DNA from 2 places in the Thermoanaerobacter kivui genome. Region 2 is predicted to be linked to the other one. Evidence: riboswitches for the same ligand, from Rfam matches in the RefSeq annotation. Region 2 holds a riboswitch; the other holds the start of a gene.
What was found. A riboswitch is a leader RNA that binds a small molecule or an ion and turns the genes downstream of it on or off. The one in region 2 is predicted to bind molybdenum cofactor.
Positions count from the first base shown of each region.

Region 1: linked by a shared signal. The riboswitch ahead of mobB (molybdopterin-guanine dinucleotide biosynthesis protein B) and the one ahead of TKV_RS09705 (formate--tetrahydrofolate ligase) in region 2 are both predicted to bind molybdenum cofactor.

Region 1 covers NZ_CP009170.1:1,807,635-1,813,663, forward strand. The annotation lists gene TKV_RS09080 (molybdopterin molybdotransferase MoeA) at 1-25, opposite strand, end outside; gene TKV_RS09085 (MogA/MoaB family molybdenum cofactor biosynthesis protein) at 27-524, opposite strand; gene TKV_RS09090 (energy-coupling factor ABC transporter ATP-binding protein) at 710-1,471, opposite strand; gene TKV_RS09095 (ABC transporter permease) at 1,522-2,220, opposite strand; gene TKV_RS09100 (substrate-binding domain-containing protein) at 2,360-3,238, opposite strand; molybdenum cofactor riboswitch at 3,437-3,560, opposite strand; gene mobB (molybdopterin-guanine dinucleotide biosynthesis protein B) at 3,781-4,467, opposite strand; molybdenum cofactor riboswitch at 4,672-4,790, opposite strand; gene TKV_RS09115 (oxidoreductase) at 5,774-6,029, shown strand, end outside.
Region 2 covers NZ_CP009170.1:1,908,062-1,920,502, forward strand. The annotation lists gene acsE (carbon monoxide dehydrogenase/acetyl-CoA synthase methytransferase subunit) at 1-666, opposite strand, end outside; gene acsC (acetyl-CoA decarbonylase/synthase complex subunit gamma) at 696-2,054, opposite strand; gene acsD (acetyl-CoA decarbonylase/synthase complex subunit delta) at 2,087-3,025, opposite strand; gene TKV_RS09670 (ATP-binding protein) at 3,044-3,820, opposite strand; gene lpdA (dihydrolipoyl dehydrogenase) at 3,836-5,221, opposite strand; gene TKV_RS09680 (methylenetetrahydrofolate reductase) at 5,237-6,112, opposite strand; gene TKV_RS09685 (methylenetetrahydrofolate reductase C-terminal domain-containing protein) at 6,128-6,778, opposite strand; gene TKV_RS09690 (bifunctional 5,10-methylenetetrahydrofolate dehydrogenase/5,10-methenyltetrahydrofolate cyclohydrolase) at 6,791-7,645, opposite strand; gene TKV_RS09695 (cyclodeaminase/cyclohydrolase family protein) at 7,689-8,318, opposite strand; gene TKV_RS09700 (DUF166 domain-containing protein) at 8,297-9,133, opposite strand; gene TKV_RS09705 (formate--tetrahydrofolate ligase) at 9,159-10,838, opposite strand; molybdenum cofactor riboswitch at 11,312-11,437, opposite strand; gene TKV_RS09710 (formate/nitrite transporter family protein) at 11,680-12,441, opposite strand, start outside.

The DNA of each region.
Region 1 (6,029 bases), 100 kb from region 2:
CTGTAACAAGTTTTAAAAGTTCCATTTTAATCGTCCTTTCTTGCACATTCTGAAGCTTCACCCTTTAAAATCTCAATTCCATGCTTAAGAGCAGGTAAAACAACATTTAAGTTTTCAACAGCCCCCTTAGGGCTTCCTGGAAGATTTATGATTAAAGTGCTCTTTCTAATTCCTGCAACTGCACGAGATAGCATAGCATGTGGAGTTATTTCTAAAGACTTTGCCCTCATTGCTTCTGGAATTCCAGGAACCAATTTCTCAACCACAGCCATCGTTGCTTCTGGTGTTACGTCCCTCTTTGAAAATCCAGTTCCTCCATTTGTCAAAACAAGGTCAACTTTTAATTCATCACAAAATCTTATTAGTTCACGTTTTATATCTTCTATTTCATCTGGAACGATTCTTATTTCTTCAATAGAATATATCGCTGGATCTAAAACTTCTTTTATAGCAGATGATGTTGTGTCAATTCTCTCTCCTCTAAAACCCTTGTCACTAACAGTCAAAATAGCAACTTTAATCATTAATTTATCATCCCCTTTCTTGCTTTCCCCCACTAATTTATTTTTTTATCCTGCCCTCATTTATAATAAAAGTATAGTAATTAGTATTCCTTCTACTTGAAATAAAAAACTTTTTTCGCAAACTGCTTAAATAAGTATGGTATAGAGTAGAGACATATTGAGCAACCTTTGTATCCCGAAAAACTTTACTCCGGAAAAATCTCACGCACAAGTGGAGATTGTATGCGCAAAGTTTGGGTTTTACCTTGTGCAACAATGTGCCCATCCAAAAGAACCAGCGTGCGCTCAGTAAGATCGAGAAGGTCACGAAAATCATGACTAATAAGAAGCAGTGAAACCTTGTTTTTTGCCAGAATCTCCCGAAGAAGGGCCTTTAGTGGACTGCGTGAAGTAGCATCCACTGCTGCAAAAGGTTCATCAAGGAACAAAATTTCCGGTTCCATAGCAAACGCCCTTGCTAGCTGAAGACGTGCAAGTTCTCCCCCAGAAAGTGTATGTATCCGCTGAAAAGCAAGCTTTTCTAAATCAAAACACTTAAGCCAATCATATGCCCGCTTGGTTGCTTCTCGGGCAGAAAGTCCTCGCATGCGCAGGGGAATACTCACGTTTTGCAAAACACTCCCTGTGAGCGTTGTCGGTTGTTGAAAGACGATAGACATCTTTCGGCGAACGGTCACTGAAGACCGTCCGTCTCCCATAAAGCCAAGAACTGTAAGCCTCCCAGAAGACGGTGGAATTAGTAAGGATAAGACTTTAAGGAGCGTACTTTTTCCTGAACCATTGGGACCCGCAAGTCCCAAACGTTCCCCTTGATGCAAAACGAGGCTTATGTTTCGCAGGATAAAGCGTTCATTGCGCCGTACACTAATATCTTCGGCTATAATAACCGGCGTTTGATTCTCTATACCCCGAAAATCGGTAGCTTTGCGTTCAAACATATAATTCATACTCCTCTACCTCCTTTCTTTAATCTAATTATTTCTTGTTTTTCCCACTTCTACTTTAAGTTTTGTTGATACTGAAGGTGGGTAATAAAGGCAGTAATAGAAAACGATAAGGCAAGAAGTACAAAACTTATCGCTAACGCGCGGTCAAACTCACCCTTAGATACTTCAAGAACAATAGCGGTGGTAAGCGTGCGGGTTTCCCCAGCGATGTTCCCTCCTACCATCATTGCTGCTCCTACCTCCGAAATTGCACGTCCAAAACCGGCAATGATTGCTGTTAAAACTGAGCTACGAATTTCCCGAAGCAAAAGCCACATATATTGAAGAGGGTTCAACCCTAAAGAAAGAAAAAAATCGTGTAATTTAGCTTTTTTATCCGACGCGGCTGCAGCTACCAAAGCTACAATAATAGGCACGGTAAGAATTACTTCAGCAATGATGATGGCAGTAGGAGTATAAATCAGCTTTAGTCCTCCTAAAGGGCCGGTACGCCATAGCACAATAGCTACCCAAAGTCCCACAACTGTCGGTGGAAGTCCCATGCCGGTATTGGCTAAAGTCAGAAGAAAATCCCTGCCACGAAACGTGCTTACTCCAAGTGCAATCCCAAGTGGAAGGCCAATGGCTGAACTTATCCCTATAGCCCACGCAGCAATCCTAAGAGAAAGAAGAGTAATTTCTCTGATTTCTGGATCCCCATGAACAAGAAATTTGAATGCTCCTTTCAGGCCTTCCCAAATAAGCTCCACTTTTATTCAACTCCTACCTCAATATTTTGTAATTAGCTCAATCAAGCTTGAAAAATCCCATTTTTTGGCTAAATCTGAGCTTTTCTGCTTTTTTAAACGAAGCCTCTTTAAAACAACGTAACAACTCTCTATCTTAATTCTAATTCCCTTTTTGAGCATCTGGGAAAAAGAGCGGCATTCCGTACTTGTCTACCCCAAATTTGCCAATAAGCTCCTGCGTTCTGGGCGAAATCATAAACTCCACAAAAGCTTTGGCTCCATCGCTGTTTATGTGTTTCCCAGGATGTTTCTCGGGGTTAACCTGCATCACGTGATAAATATTAAGAAGACCCTTATCTCCTTCTCGAACAATGGTAAGATCTATTTTATCGCGGTATGCAAGGTATGTTCCCCGATCAGTTAGTGTATATGCCCGTTTTTCGTTAGCAATAAGGAGCGTTTGTCCCATTCCTGTGCCGCTTTCTATATACCACGACTTCCCCTTGGGATCAATCCCTGCTGCTTTCCATAAACTCAATTCCTTTTTGTGTGTACCCGAATCATCACCCCTCGAAACAAACGGTACACCTTTTTCAGCAATCTCCTGAAAGGCTGCTTCTACTGAAACCGCATTCTTAACTTGCGCTGGATCCTCTGAAGGACCAACCACAATGAAATCATTGTGCATTACCAACTGATAGTTTATAACATCCTTGTTGTCCACAAGTTCTTTCTCTGCTGCAGGAGCATGTGTAAGAAGAACATCTGCTTCCCCCCTTTTTCCCATCTCCAAAGCCTGTCCTGTCCCCACGGCAACCACTTTTACTTTGTATCCTGTTTCTTTCTCAAAGATCGGTAAAAGGTAATCCAAAAGCCCACTATCCTGCGTGCTTGTTGTTGTCACCAAAATTACATCTCGATTACCTGGGGAAATCTTCTCTGAAGTTTTAGAACCTGTACAACCGTTCAGAGAAAACAAACTAAACAACAAAATAGAATATAAAAGGATCATCAAAAACTTCTTTGATATTCTTGCCATGGTATTCATCCTCTTTCATCACTATTAGTTTTTGTTTAAACCTTACCCATTAAAACTGGAAAGATTCCATTCTTTAGCTTTTACCATTGAAATTAGTCCCTAACAAAGGTACAAAAAAATGCCTTCCGGAGAAGGCACTGCATCGTTTTCGCAAAGCAAGGACACAATTTTACCTTACGCATTCTTGCTTTGCATAAATGCAAATGCATTGCCTCTCCTTTCCAACACGGGAGGCATTGATGTTTCCATCAATACCCTATCGGCCTTTATCTCATAGGGCTCTTCGCCCCTTAGACATAAAGGCTCGGAGAGTTATTCTCCTTACTTTAATAATTTTTTTATCTCGATTAATTAGCTTCGTCAAGCGATCTTAGATACATAATTTTTGCCCACCCCAACATTATTTATAGTAAGAACGCCAGCATTGGTTAAAAAGACTAATAACACTTCACATTACTCTTCCTGTCATAAGATCCTTAAGTCTGTCGTAATTATCCTGAACTAATAATTTCAATTCATCTATGCGTTTATGGGTGTATTATTCACTTATTTTTTATGATTAGCTCAACCTTCTCAATTTTATGGTTTTCCATGCCAAGTGCATCGATCATACCAAGAACTGTTTTTGATATAAATTCCTGTACAAATGGATTCATAGGTACCGGGTGACCATTTATTCTCAGAAGAGCCCTTTTTGGCTGGCTCTTACAGTTTATATCATCGGCAGCTCCCTGGACCTTTGCCATTGCAAAGTCCCTGCATGATTCAAAACCACACTTTTTACAGTTAAGCCCCTGCAGCAAACAGTAACTTCTGTTCTTTATGACTTCAATGAGTTCATCCAATTCTTCCTCCTTAAGGGAGAATGGATCCACCTTTCTTATTGTGAATTCATTTTCAGTGGAAGTAGAAATGTTTGCATAAGGCATTCCTTTAAAACCCTCGATAACCAGGAAATCGAAATCCCCAAGAAGCTGGATAGTACCTACAAGTTCATCAAGCACCATTTTCCTACCAAGAAGAAAAAAGGTTTCTTCTCCACTACCGACTACAAGCTCTACCCCTGCTTCTTTGTGTTTACCAGTGTCTTTATCTGCAAAATCAAAGCCTGTATGGGTATGTTTCAGGGTGGCAACCCTGTACCCCTCATCCACTAATTTTCTAACAATTTTTGTTACAAGAGTGGTTTTACCTGTATCTTTTGTTCCTATAACACCTATTATCTTCAATTTTAATACCTCCTAGGGTATTGGCAGTTTGTCACATATGCCCCCTATTTAAGGGCTATCAAGCCTTACAACATTTGATACCAAAAGATTTGAGAAAAAAGAAAGATTCCCTCCCCTTAAACATTCAGAAAAAATACCCACCACAACTATTGACAAAGAACCTTCATAAAAAAACTCCTTTCGTTTTAGTATGCGAAAGGAGAATAGCAGCCTTCCTATTCTCCTTTCCAGGCGGGAGGCAGAGCCGTTTCCAGCACTACCCTAACGGTCTATAATCCATAGCTTTTTGCCTTAGGATTAAAGACTCGGAGAATAATTAATGAAATATTAAATTTGTCTAAAATTATTTTAACACAACTTTGTCATAAAACAATATGTATTTAATAAAAAGTATAGTGTATTCCCATTTCCCAATACAGGAATATTATGCATCTTCTCTTCTATCTTCAATTCGTAATTTGAATAGCATGCATTTTGTTATGCTATACTTTAGCTAGGATCAAATCTAGGCACTTCCTCACTTCTGTGCCGCAGATGCATACAATTGAATAAACTCCAGAAAGCTGAAAATGGCTAAGTACTGCCCCGAATATATAATCACCAATTTTGGCTTATTCTCTACATATTTCTTGAGTGCAATAGGCAGGGTTTCCCCTGTATATTTCCTTCCTTCCTCTATATTTTTGTATAATTGGAAGAATAAATAGCCTATCAGCACCATAACCCCATGGAACGCAATGAAATTGTATTTTGTACTCTTTGAAATCCTCTATTCGCAAAAATCCTTTATTTGTCGGAAATCTTCTTCCATTTCAGGCCTTAATTCATAGATGCTTATAATCTGTTTTGCGGTTTTATCAAGGTCTGTAGTAATAAATACAGAGTATTCGTCTGTCTTTTTATCATGTACTACACAACCATTGATTTCTACATCATTATCAGGCTCGGTACTTCTACAGTGACAGCCTAATGATTTACAAAGCTGCTCTTGTACGTATCTGTTGTAAGACTGTATGAATTCTTCGGCTTGTATACTTTTCCATTTTCAGTATTATGGCGTCTATTAAATTCGGAAAGCTTATATCGGCTGCATCAATATTTCCTTTCCTGATAGCTTCAAGTACTTTTTCTTTATCTTTTTTGCTTATCTGTATTATACTCTTTTTATCGGCATAATATCCTTATTTCTTAAATTACGAATTGAAGAAATATGTATAATTGCCTTGACATAATGAAAAAATAGAATTAGTTTATTACTCTTTACTCGGAAACTGTTAATAAAATAACAATATGAGGAGGATTTAAGGTGAGTGAATTTAAGTTTGAAAAACTTCTAGAACCAATTCAAATTAGGTCAATGAAACTAAGAAATAGAATTGTCATGCCTCCTATGGTTACAAATTACGCTGCTGATGATGGTGCAGTTACCGACCGCTTAAAAGTTTATCATCAGACTAGAGCAAAAGGCGGAGTTGGATTAATTATTGTTGAAGCTTCGTATGTTCATCCAAGTGGTAAAGGTTTTAAAAATGAAGTTGGTATTTACAAGGATGAATTAATTC
Region 2 (12,441 bases):
TATTGCCATAGCACAAAACACAGCATCCATTAATCCCCTTAATTCCTTTGGCGCACCATTTGAAACATTACTGAGTCCACCTGTCGTCTTAAGACCCATCTCGGAGATCTGTCTTACAGCATCAAGAACCTCTTGCTGCTTTTCCTGCATTCCCTTTATAACTACAAAGAGAGGATCAAATAAGATATCATCTGGACTCAATCCTACTTGTATTGCCCTATCTAAGATTTCAGTGCAATAAGCCATTCTTTCCTCGTTATCTCTTGGAATTCCCTCTTTAGCACAAAGTCCAATAACCATTGCTCCGTAATTAGCAGCTAACTCAAGATTCCCCATTCTTGAACCAGCATCTGCAGAGTTTATTATTGCTTTACCGGGTGTTGGATCATAAACCTTTAAACCAGCCTCTATCGCCTTTGCATTTGCTGTATCCAAACACAATGGAACATTTGGAAACTCTGATTGCAAAAGCTTTACCACCCATGGCATTATCTCTTCCCCATCCCTATCAGCAGGTCCAATATTTACGTCAATGTAATGAGCACCTGCTTCAATCTGTTCCTTTGCTCTTTCCAAAATAGGTTTTGGATCCCTTTCTTGAAGAGCCTTTCTTATTGGTGGCGCAATAACATGAATTCTCTCACCTATAATCAAAAATCTTGCCATTAAAATACCCCTCCACTTTTTAAATTTTTTTAAGCAACTCTATTAGTATAGTCCTTTAAGAACTTAGGTAACATTTCTGCTTCTTCAGGCCCTACTACTACTTTCCAACCTGGTAGTGCATCTTCGATATCAGGCTTCAACACTGCTACTTTACCAGGTATAAGTATCTCTCTTGTTTTTAGTTTTTCTTCTACACCCATTTCCTTTACAGCGTCGGCAATTGTTTTACCTGAGAACTTACCTGCAGCCCACGCTGTCAAAACCGAAAGACCACCTGCATCTGGTATTAAAAGCCATGCTGGAACTTTTGACCTTTCAATTTCACCAGAGACAATAAAGTAAGTAAGTGCAAAGTCAACTGTTACCAAAAGCGGTGCATTTTCCTCTGCTGGACCTATCTTGTACAATCCTTTTTCAACTCTCATAGGTTTCTGTGGATCTGTAAAGATGTTTTGTCTCAAAGCAAATAGTGGCAAAGCCAATGAGTAATCAATCTCATCAAGAACAATGATTGAACCATATTTCTCAACAAAAAGCGTAGCATATGCAAGTTGCATGAATTTATCACTTGACAAATTGTTTACAAATACAACACTTGGATAACCAAAGACTCTATCCTGAGCAACTAAAGCTGTTCTCCTTATATTCACTATATCATCAAAAAGTTGTTTAGCTTTGTCTGCTTTTGTGCTTAGTATAAGTTCGTTATATCCACCTGAACGGATTTTTGATACAACATCATACAATGCTTCTAAATTATCAGCTTCTACACCCAATAAAAGATTGTTCTCTTTTGCTATGTTAACCATTGCTTCATAGTTTTGTGGATTTGCCCCGTACAAGATTGGGCCTAAATCCTTTACTTCTTCTACTGCAGCTTTTGCAATTTCAGGGTCATCAGTAATTATCATAGGAACAGCAAGTTTACATTCATCTTTAACTTTCTTCAAAAGCTTTAGATACTGATCTTTGTTTTTGCTTTCACATTTCACTGCAGCTACTTCAACAAACATATTCTCGCCAATACGCACATAGTTTACCTTGTTCATATTAGCAATCTTTTGATTGATTTCATCATCAGACATAGTATCCTTTAGCATTACAGCAAAGCGGTTTCTGTTTACAAATGTCTTTTCATGTCTGAAAAGAACAGTTTCACCACCAAGTGTATAAGTCTTATCGCCACTTCCAAACTTAACCGTTTTCATCAATGGTGCCGTAGCCTCTGCCAATTTCATCTTAGCCTCTTCGCTCATATAAGGACACTTTTCAGCTTCTACGCCACCTTGAGCTAACTTCATTGCAAAAGCAAGACAAGTTGGAAATCCACATTCCTTACAATTCTTCTTTGGAAGCATTTTATATATATCCATACCTGTTAAAGCCATCTTAAATATCGCCCCTTTCAGAATTAGTAAAATTAGTTCAACATTGAATTGATAAAGTTTTTCAAAACTTCAACAGAACGTGGATGTCTTAAAATTACACCATTCGAACCAGCTGCTAATACACCAACCGCTCCACAAATCTCCATTGCTATTCCTCTATCTTCTAAACTTCCCCACTCAGGAGCGTCTTCTTCTGTTGCAGTTGATTCCTTTACTTTCCAGCTTTCAAAGGAAATAGGTGAAATTATTGGCATCTGAAGAGTCGTATCGTTCTGATCCAAGGCTGCAAGTTTTATTCTGTCCAGGGTGGTTATAACATATTCATAACCATAACCCACCGCAGATATACCTGGATTCATCATGATCTTTTCTGGTTTAACACCAAGCTGCATCACTAAAATATTCATCTGTTTTGCAAGGTTTAGGTCAACTGAGCTTTCAGCCACTACGATGTTACCATAAGCAAGGCCTACAGCCGCACCTACTTCTTTGTAATTAGCTTCTACTGCTGAAAGAAAAGCATAATTTTTATTTGCAAGGACTTCAGAAATTTTTGTAAAAATCTTACCATTCTTTTCGTTAGATTCACAACCAGCTATCACAAGTGGAACTTCAACACTATCAGCCACTTTCTTAGCTATTTCTGCACATTCCTCTGGAGTTCTATCCTTTACATCAGGATTTGCTCCCACAAATCTTAAAACTATAAAATCTGGATTGTAATTTTTTACATAGAACTGTGCCCATGCAGCAGGATCCTCTGCTACATCTTTAATAAGATTCATTAGCCCCTCAGGCCAACCTGTCGGAGCTACGTCCCAGACTTCCATACCAATTCTTGGGGGATTTCCTGTATCGCCGTCAAAAGTGTAAAAAGGAAGTACTGATTCACCTCCAATCTTTAAATCCTTACCCATTACCACTTCTTTTATTTGGCCTTTGAATGTTTGTCGTGGTTTTTGATAAGCCATTTTTTTCGCCTCCATCTACTATTTTTTTGTTGTTATTCTTGGAAGTAAAATTTTATCTAAAATATCTCTATAGGCTTTAACCGCTGCATTATCTTTTGGTAAATTTAGCAGCGGAATGCCAGCATTATCATATTCATAGATGCCATTATCAAGAGGAACAAAGCCTGCAAAAGGAATGTTATAACTTTTTATATATTCTAAAAGCTCTTCACTCATTCCTTCCTTGGGGACTCTGTTGACTATAAGGAAGAGCTCTTTTACATCAAGCTTCAATTCCTCTATCAGTGTCTTTACTCGATATGCAGCATCTATCCCTCTTTTAGAACATTCACTGACAGCAAACATCAAATCAACTTTTTTAGTAGTTCTTCTTGAAAGGTGCTCAAGCCCAGCTTCATTGTCGACTACTAAAAACGAATAAGAATCTGACAGTTTGTCAGTTACTTCTCTTAAAACTCCATTTACAAAACAATAACATCCTAGCCCCTCAGGCCTTCCCATTACAAGCAAGTCATAACCATTGCCTTCGACAATAGCCTGCTGCACCATGAAATTCAAATAATCAGCCTTTGTCATTCCCGCAGGAAGTTTTTCATCATCTCTAACTTCCTCTCTGATTTGACCCAAAGTAAATTCCACATCTAAACCTAAAACATTATTCAAATTTGAATTCGGATCTGCATCAACCGCAAGAACCGGACCCAATTTCTTTTCTACCAAATAATCAATTGTAAAACCAGCAAGAGTAGTCTTACCTGTTCCACCTTTTCCTGCTAATGCAATAACATATACCATTTTTTTCACTCCACTTTATACATTGTGTATCGACTGCCCATGTATATCATGAATTGCTTCCATGACAGCCTCACTAAACGTAGGATGAGAATGTACAACTTCTGCTACTTCAGATACTTTCAAACCACACGTTATAGCCACGGCAATTTCATGCACAAGGTCCGTCGCATTAGGTCCTATAATATGAGCACCTAAGATTTTGTCGTTATCTTGATCCGCAACAATTTTCACAAAACCATCTAATTTCCCTGAGGCCTGTCCTTTACCAAGACCCCTGAAATAAAACCTTCCTATGCTAATATTGTATCCCTTTTGCAAAGCTTGTTCTTCAGTTAAGCCTACAGCACCTATTTCGGGCTCAGTGAAAATTGTATGCGGTACAGCCGTATAATCCATAATGCTTTCTTTGCCCATTATATTCTCTACTGCACAAATACCTTCAAAAGAAGCCACATGAGCTAATTGAATACTTGGGATTACATCACCGATGGCATATATACCATCTACATTTGTTTGCATCTTTTCATTGACTACTATTCTACCTTTTTCGGTATTTACTCCCACTCTTTCTAACCCTATTTCTTCAATATTTGCTTTTCTTCCAACAGCAACAAGCATTACTTCGGCTTTTATGATTTTACCATCTTCTAAAGAGACTTCTACCTCGTTTTCATTAATTTTGACTTCCGTTATCTTTGACTTGGTATAAAGTTTAATTTTCTTCTTCTTAAAAATTTTCTCTATTTCTTTGCTTATCTCAAAATCCTCTGTACTTAATGCTCGATCCAACATCTCAACTAGTGTAACGTCAGTACCAAGCCCCTTATAAAACATCGCAAATTCGCAACCAATAACCCCTGCTCCCACTATTAGTATGCTCTTAGGAATATATCTTAAATCTAAAATCTCATCACTTGTCAACACCCTTTTTTCATCAAAAGGGAAAAGAGGAATCCGCCTTGGTGATGAACCCGTTGCAATAATTATTGCATCAGATTTAATTCTCTCTTCTGCTCCATTTTCTTTTATGACTTTAACTTCTCTATTGTTAAGAATTTCACCTTTTCCTTTTATTATTTTAACACCATTTTTATTAAATAGCAAGTCTATTCCTTTATTTAATCTTTCAATAATCTTATTTTTTCGTTCAATTATTGCGTCAATATCTGCTTTGATTTCTCCTTCTAAAATTATCCCATAAGATTTTGCTTTTTTTATTATTTCCAAAACCTCACTTGAAGAAAGAAGAGCCTTGGTGGGAATGCACCCTTTATTCAGGCATGTCCCACCTAATTTATCCTTTTCTATTACTGTTACATCTGCACCGAGCTTTGCAGCTTTTATACCCGCTACATATCCTCCTGGACCTGCACCTATAATTGTAATTCTCTTTTTAGACATTCATATCGTCCTTCCTTACAAATTGCACATGTCAAGTAGAATTGGAACATTCTCTTCTGCACCAATAGCCATTATATGAACACCATCACACAGTTTTTCTTCTTTCACTTGGTTTATGAACTCTGCTGCAATTTTCAAACCTTCTTTAACCTTATTTTCTGCACCTTTTAATCTCTCTATAAGAGCATCAGGAACATGTATACCAGGAACATTTTTGTTCATGTAATTTGCCATTCCAGGTGACTTTAGTGGTATTACACCTACCAATACCTTTGCATTTAAATCTTTAGTAGCTTCCCTAAATTTTCTTAAAACCTCTATATCATATACCGCCTGAGTCTGAAAGAATTTTGCTCCAGCCTGCATCTTCTTTTTCATCTTTATTATTTGTGCCTCTAAAGGATCAAACAAAGGAGTTACGCTTGCGCCAAGGAAAAATTCAGGTGCTTTATTAAGCTGATTACCTGCCCAATCTTGACCTTCCATTAATTTGCTGGCAATCATTAATATATTAACCGAATCACAATCATAAACTGGCTTTGCCCCTGGCTGATCTCCAAACATAGGATGATCTCCCGTTAATGCAAGAACATTTTTTATTCCTAAAGCACCAGCTGCCAACAACTCACCTTGAATTGCTATTCTATTTCTGTCTCTACCGGTTATTTGCATTATAGGTTCCAAACCTTCTTCTAACAAGATCACTGCTGCACCTAAGGAAGAAACTCTTACAACTGCACTTTGAAAGTCTGTGACGTTAACGCCAGCAACTCTTCCTTTTACTGCCTTTGCGCATTCTTTAAAATGAGTCATATCTATGCCCTTTGGTGGGGCCATTTCAGCAGTTACAACAAATTCACCAGATTTCAACTTTTCTTCAAGAAGTCCCATGATCATTCCTCCTACTTACTTTTTTACAACAATTTTTCTTGGATTATAAGCTTTGCTATGATCTTTGGGTGGTTTTAACTCAAGCATTTTATCTAATTTTCCTAATTTTTCAAGTCTCTCGTAAATCAATACCCAAGCACAATCATTTTCAGGATTTACCTCGCATTTTCCGTTTTTAGAACCTCCACATGGCCCATTCATCAAGCCCTTTGCACATTTTGTTATTGGGCATATACCAGCTGTCCAGCCAAGTTCACATTGCCCACATGCTTTACAAGCCTCAACAAAATGTCCTACTCTTTCTATCTCTCCTATAAACATAGTATTATTGGCTGGAAAGACAGGTTTGTCATCCACTACAGCTGCCACTGTTTGTGCACCATCACCACAAGCCATGCATAAAATCGCATCAGCTGCATCTACAGCTTCCTTTTGCTTTTTTAATGTAGCACGAACCTGTAATTTGTTACATGAAGGATCAAGAATTGCATATCCCGTGACAGTTTTCCCTTCTTTTTCGAGCTTTTCTTTCATTTCTAAAACCTGAGCTTCACCACCAGTGAAACATGATGTAGCACATAGCGAGCAACCAGTAATGAATATACTTTGAGAATCTTTAAGCATTTCAAGTATTTCTTCAAAAGGTTTATGTTCTGTAATGACCATCTTAAAAACCCCCTATAAGCTTTTTTGTTGCTTTAAAGCCTTAATAACATGTTTTGCTAAAACTGTAGTTGTAACCGAACCAACTCCTCCTGGAACAGGAGTAATCATAGCTACTTTATCTTTAACATCATCGAAATCTACATCACCGCATAATTTACCATTTTCATCTACATTTATTCCAACATCGATTACAACTGCACCTTCTCCTACCATATCCTTCTTTACCATCTTTGCTTTCCCTACAGCTGCAATCAGGATTTCTGCTCTCTTTGTTTCTTCAGCAAGATCTTTTGTTTTAGAATGGCAAATTGTAACTGTAGCGTTTCTTTGCAACAGCATCATTGCAAGAGGTCTTCCTACTACCATGCTTCTTCCTACAACTGCTACTTTTTTGCCTGCTGGATCAATTTTGAAATGGTCAAGTATTTCTATAACAGCTTGTGGAGTACATGGAGGAAAACCTTCCTTTTCACCAGCCATAACCTTTGCAACATTGATAGGGCTAAAACAGTCTAAGTCTTTTTCTGGAGAAATTTCATACTTTACTCTGTCCTCAGATATTTGTGAAGGTAATGGCCTCATTATTAACATTCCATTAACACTTTCATCATTATTAAGCTCATGAATCTTTTTGATAAATTCCTGTTCAGAAATATCTCCAGGCAACTCAAGAACACTAGCTTCTATTCCAATTTCACTACATCTCTTTAATGCACCTTTTATATAAGCAACCGAGTCTGGTCTATCCCCAACTATCACGATCTTTAAACATGGGGTATAACCCTTTCCTTTTAACTCAGAAACTTCTTTTATCAAGCTCTCCTTTAGTGCTTCAGCTACTTCTTTACCAGATAATATAACAGACATCAGGTTCCAGCCTCCTTTTAAAAATATTTAAAAGCATATAGATTTAGCCTTTTAATTTTTCCATCACTATCTTATAAGCCTCATCAGCCAACTTCTCAGCTTCTCTACACATTTTCTCTGTATACTCATTTGTTTTCTTAACAAATTCCTCATCTTTAATACCATTAAGATTGATTATTACATTTAAGTACCCACTCAACACAGCCGCTTTCAAAATCAAAGCTCCTACTCCTACATCGCTTATAGCAAGCTTTGAACCTATTTCTGCAAGCCTACGTTGGAGTTTTAAAGCCTCTAAGGACTTTTCCATTATCTTTATTGGTACCTGACAAGCATTTTTTAAAGCATTATTCAAAGCTTCTTCTTTTTTCCTTTTTTCTTCATCAGTATTCTTCGGCAATTTGTACGCTTTAGCAACTTCACTAAAAACCTGAGCATCTTCATCAATAAGAGAAAGCAATTCTTCTTGCAATTTCTTCTCTTCTTCTAATATCTTAATAATTTCTTGTTCAACATCTTTATATTTTTCCTTGCCCACGGTCAAATTACCTACCATACTACCAAGTGCATTACCTATTGCCCCAGCTAATGCAGCAGCACCACCACCACCAGGTACAGGCTCTTTTGAGGCAAGTACCTCAATAAACTCTCTTATGTTTTTTTCAACAAGCATTTTTGACCTCCTCGCTTCAACGTATTTTTAGCAACCTCCAAATTTATACGCGCAGCAAAATGCATAATTGAATCACCAAAATCTTCATCTATATCATGGGAAGCTAAACAAGCATAAGCATGCCACAATTTATTAGCCTCGTCCACTGCCTCTTCTCCTATCTTCTTCCCGATAAGACCATGTGCCACATAATAGGTAGCACCACACGGTGCCGAGCGAATTACATCAACTTTTGTTATATAACCTTCATCATCAACATAAACTTTATATTCAGGTCTTCCCAATTTAAACTCTTTAAGAAAGTTATTAATAAAATCAGAGTCTGTTTTTTTAAGCGAACAAAAAGGTTTTGGGAAAACATAATCTATGCCATACTTTTTACATATGTCTTTAAGAGTTTTCTCTAAATATTTATCAATCCATTTTGGGTCTTCTTTAGGGGCTATGAGCACTTTGCATCCTACCTCGGCTGCCATCTTCAAAAGTTGAGGAAAAATATCAGGATGTATTCCTGCAGCGATTAATATATTATGTTCTGGAAGTTTCTCAGGTAAATAGCAAGCAGGGTTATCAATAATCTCTGGCAAGATCGCTGGAAAAAGTACAACTCCTGCTATATTTTCTGTAAAATCCTTTACCTGTTTCTTTTTAAAGTCTATCCACTTCCATGAGATTTGCCCATTTCCCATTTTATTAAATGTCAAATTGGGCAAAAGCTTTCGCAACACATATTCCCCACTAAACCTCGTATAAAAGAGAGGAGGGCAGCCGGGTGTATCTTCCCCAGCTGCTAAAAGCAATCTATAATCACTCAATCTTATACCCCCAAAACTCATCAGATTAGAACAGTCCAGTAATTCTGCCAGTTTCATCTACATCTATATTCTCAGCAGCTGGCTTCTTTGGCAATCCTGGCATGGTCATAATTTCACCAGTTAATACTACAACAAAACCTGCTCCTGCAGAAATCTTTACATTCCTTACTGTTATCTTGAAATTGGTAGGTCTGCCTAACAAAGATGGATTGTCGCTCAATGAATACTGAGTTTTTGCCATACAGATTGGAAGCTTGCCATATCCTAAGTTTTCAAGATTCTCAATTTCCTTGTTTGCCGCTGGTATGTAGTCAACACCATCAGCTCCATATATCTCTCTCGCAATTGTCTCAATCTTCTCTTTTAGGCTCATCTCCAAAGGATAAAGTGGAGCATACTCATTCTTTCCTTCCTCAATCAATCTTAGAACCTCTTTTGCAAGCTCAATTCCACCTTCTCCACCTTTTGCCCAAACCTCAGAAAGAACAACGTTTACTCCCAAAGCCTTGCATTCTTCGCTCACAAGCTTCAATTCAGCTTCTGTGTCTGTCGGGAATCTATTTAATGCAACTACTGCTGGAAGTTTGAATTTCTGTGTGATATTCTCGACATGCTTTAATAGATTAGAAATACCCTTCTTCAACGCATCTAAGTTCTCTTCATTCAAGTTCGCCTTTGGCACTCCGCCATTGTATTTCAAAGCCCTTACTGTAGCCACAATCACTACTGCATCTGGCTTTAAGCCTGCATATCGGCATTTGATATCTAAGAACTTCTCAGCACCCAAATCTGCACCAAACCCTGCTTCGGTTATCACATAATCAGCAAGCTTCAAAGCAAGTTTGGTTGCTATCACGCTGTTACAACCATGAGCTATATTCGCAAATGGTCCACCATGCACAAATGCAGGCGTATGTTCAAGTGTTTGAACCAAGTTGGGCTTCAATGCCTCTTTCAACAAAGCTGTCATAGCACCCTGAGCTTTCAAATCTCCAGCCGTTACAGGTTTGCCATCATAAGTGTATGCTACAATTATCCTTGCCAATCTTTCTTTTAAATCTTTCAAATCATTTGCAAGACAAAAAACTGCCATTACCTCTGAAGCAACTGTAATATCAAAACCATCCTCTCTTGGAACACCGTTAGCTTTTCCACCTAAACCGTCAACAACAAATCTCAATTGTCTGTCGTTCATATCCACGCAACGTCTCCAGATGATGCGACGTGGATCAATACCAAGCTCATTACCTTGATGGATGTGATTATCAAGCATTGCTGCAAGCAGGTTATTAGCTGCACCAATTGCATGGAAATCTCCTGTGAAATGCAAATTTATATCCTCCATTGGAACAACCTGCGCATATCCGCCACCTGCTGCTCCACCTTTAACACCAAAGACAGGACCTAGGGAAGGCTCTCTTAAACATATCATTGTCTTTTTACCCAACTTTGATAACGCATCGCCTAAACCAACAGTTGTTGTTGTTTTCCCTTCACCTGCCGGGGTAGGATTGATTGCTGTAACCAATATCAATTTGCCATCTTTTTTGTCCTTTAGCTTGCTCATCAAACTGTAATCTACTTTTGCTTTGTACTTTCCGTAATATTCAATGTCATCCTCTGTCAACCCAATTTTCTCTGCGATGTTCTTGATTGGTTCCAACTTTGCCTCTTGAGCAATCTCAATATCGCTCTTAAATGCCATCTTTCTCCACTCCTTTTTGTTTATTTAATTTTTAAAACCATTTTAAAAAAGACAGACAATATTTGTTGGAAAATCACCTCCTTCTCCTTTAACAGAAAAATCCATACATTGGTGGTCTAATCTTAAAAATATCATCTCTTGAGGTTGAATTATCACCCAATCTTTTTATATAATACCACCCCCTCGCATTAAATGGTATCCTAAAGTCAGAAAAACTACATTGAATAGTAAAACCTTTTATATCCTTGAAATGTGACAACCCTTGCACTTCTTCTAAATGTGGTAGGATTTTTCATACTTTAGATTATAGAGCCAATACTATTACGGTCCTTATTGCCATACCTATAGCGTATTTCACCGCCAAGTTACCGCCCATGGTGGGCACACTACAAAAAACGCCTTTCAGAGAAGGCACTACATCGTTTTCACAAAATAAGAATCGACTTCTCTACCGCCTTCTTGCTTTGCATAAGTGCGCATGCATTGTCTCTCCTTCCCAACACGGGAAACAAGATGTTTCCATCAATACCCTATCGGCCTTTATCTCATAATAGGGCTTTTCACCCTTTAGACATAAAGGCTCGAAGAGTTATTGTGTTGTTAATCTTCCTTATTGATAATTTTATGTCAATTAATTGGCTTTGTCAAGTAATTTTAGATACATGCAAAAAAGTAAGATTTTTTAAAAAACAAATATAAAGCTTAAATAGAAATTTAAAATTCCAAATTGAGTATCTCATCTTTAACAGACTTACATTTTTCGATGAGAATGTTGCATTCTTTTAAGGTATAACATGAGTAGACAGATAGTGCTGATAGATTTGTTCCTTTAGCGTTATTTTTATTTTTCAGCCTTCAGATATACCCACCAATAAACCGTCCCAACAAATAAACCAGCACCGACTATATTTCCCAAGGTCACAGGTATTAGGTTATTTACAAGGAAACTTTCCCATGTAGCTTTTAATAAAGGTGCATGTGCTGCAATTCCTTGAGCACTTTTAGCAAAGGCAATATACGCAGGGTCATTTCCAGCATAGATACCTAATGGAATAAAAAACATATTGGCTACAGAGTGCTCAAATCCAATGGCAACAAAGGCCATTATCGGCCACCATATAGCAAAAATCTTGCCCACAATATCTTCGGCAGCAAAGGCCATCCAAACAGCCAAGGCAACCAGCCAGTTACACCCAACTGCTCGCCAAAAAGCAACCCACCAAGGCATAGAGGTTTTTGCATTAGCAATCTTAACTACAAATGCCGCCCATGGCATAGAAGTTACAACATCACCTGTTTTAACAGGTTCTAAAATCAAACCAGTAAAATATGACAAAACATAAGCAACAAAGACAGAACCTATGAAATTCCCAATGTAAACAAAAGTCCAGTTTTTAATAATCCCACCAAAGCCTATCTTTTTATCTAAAAAAGCTATAGGTTGAGTCATCATATTTCCAGTAACAAGCTCTCCCCCAGCAATAAGAACCATCATAAGCCCTACCGGGAACACTGCAGCAAAGATAAATTTTTGTAAACTGCCCAAAACCTCATTAGGTATTGTCCCAGCTACTTTAACAGCAAGAAGTCCTCCCAGCGCAAT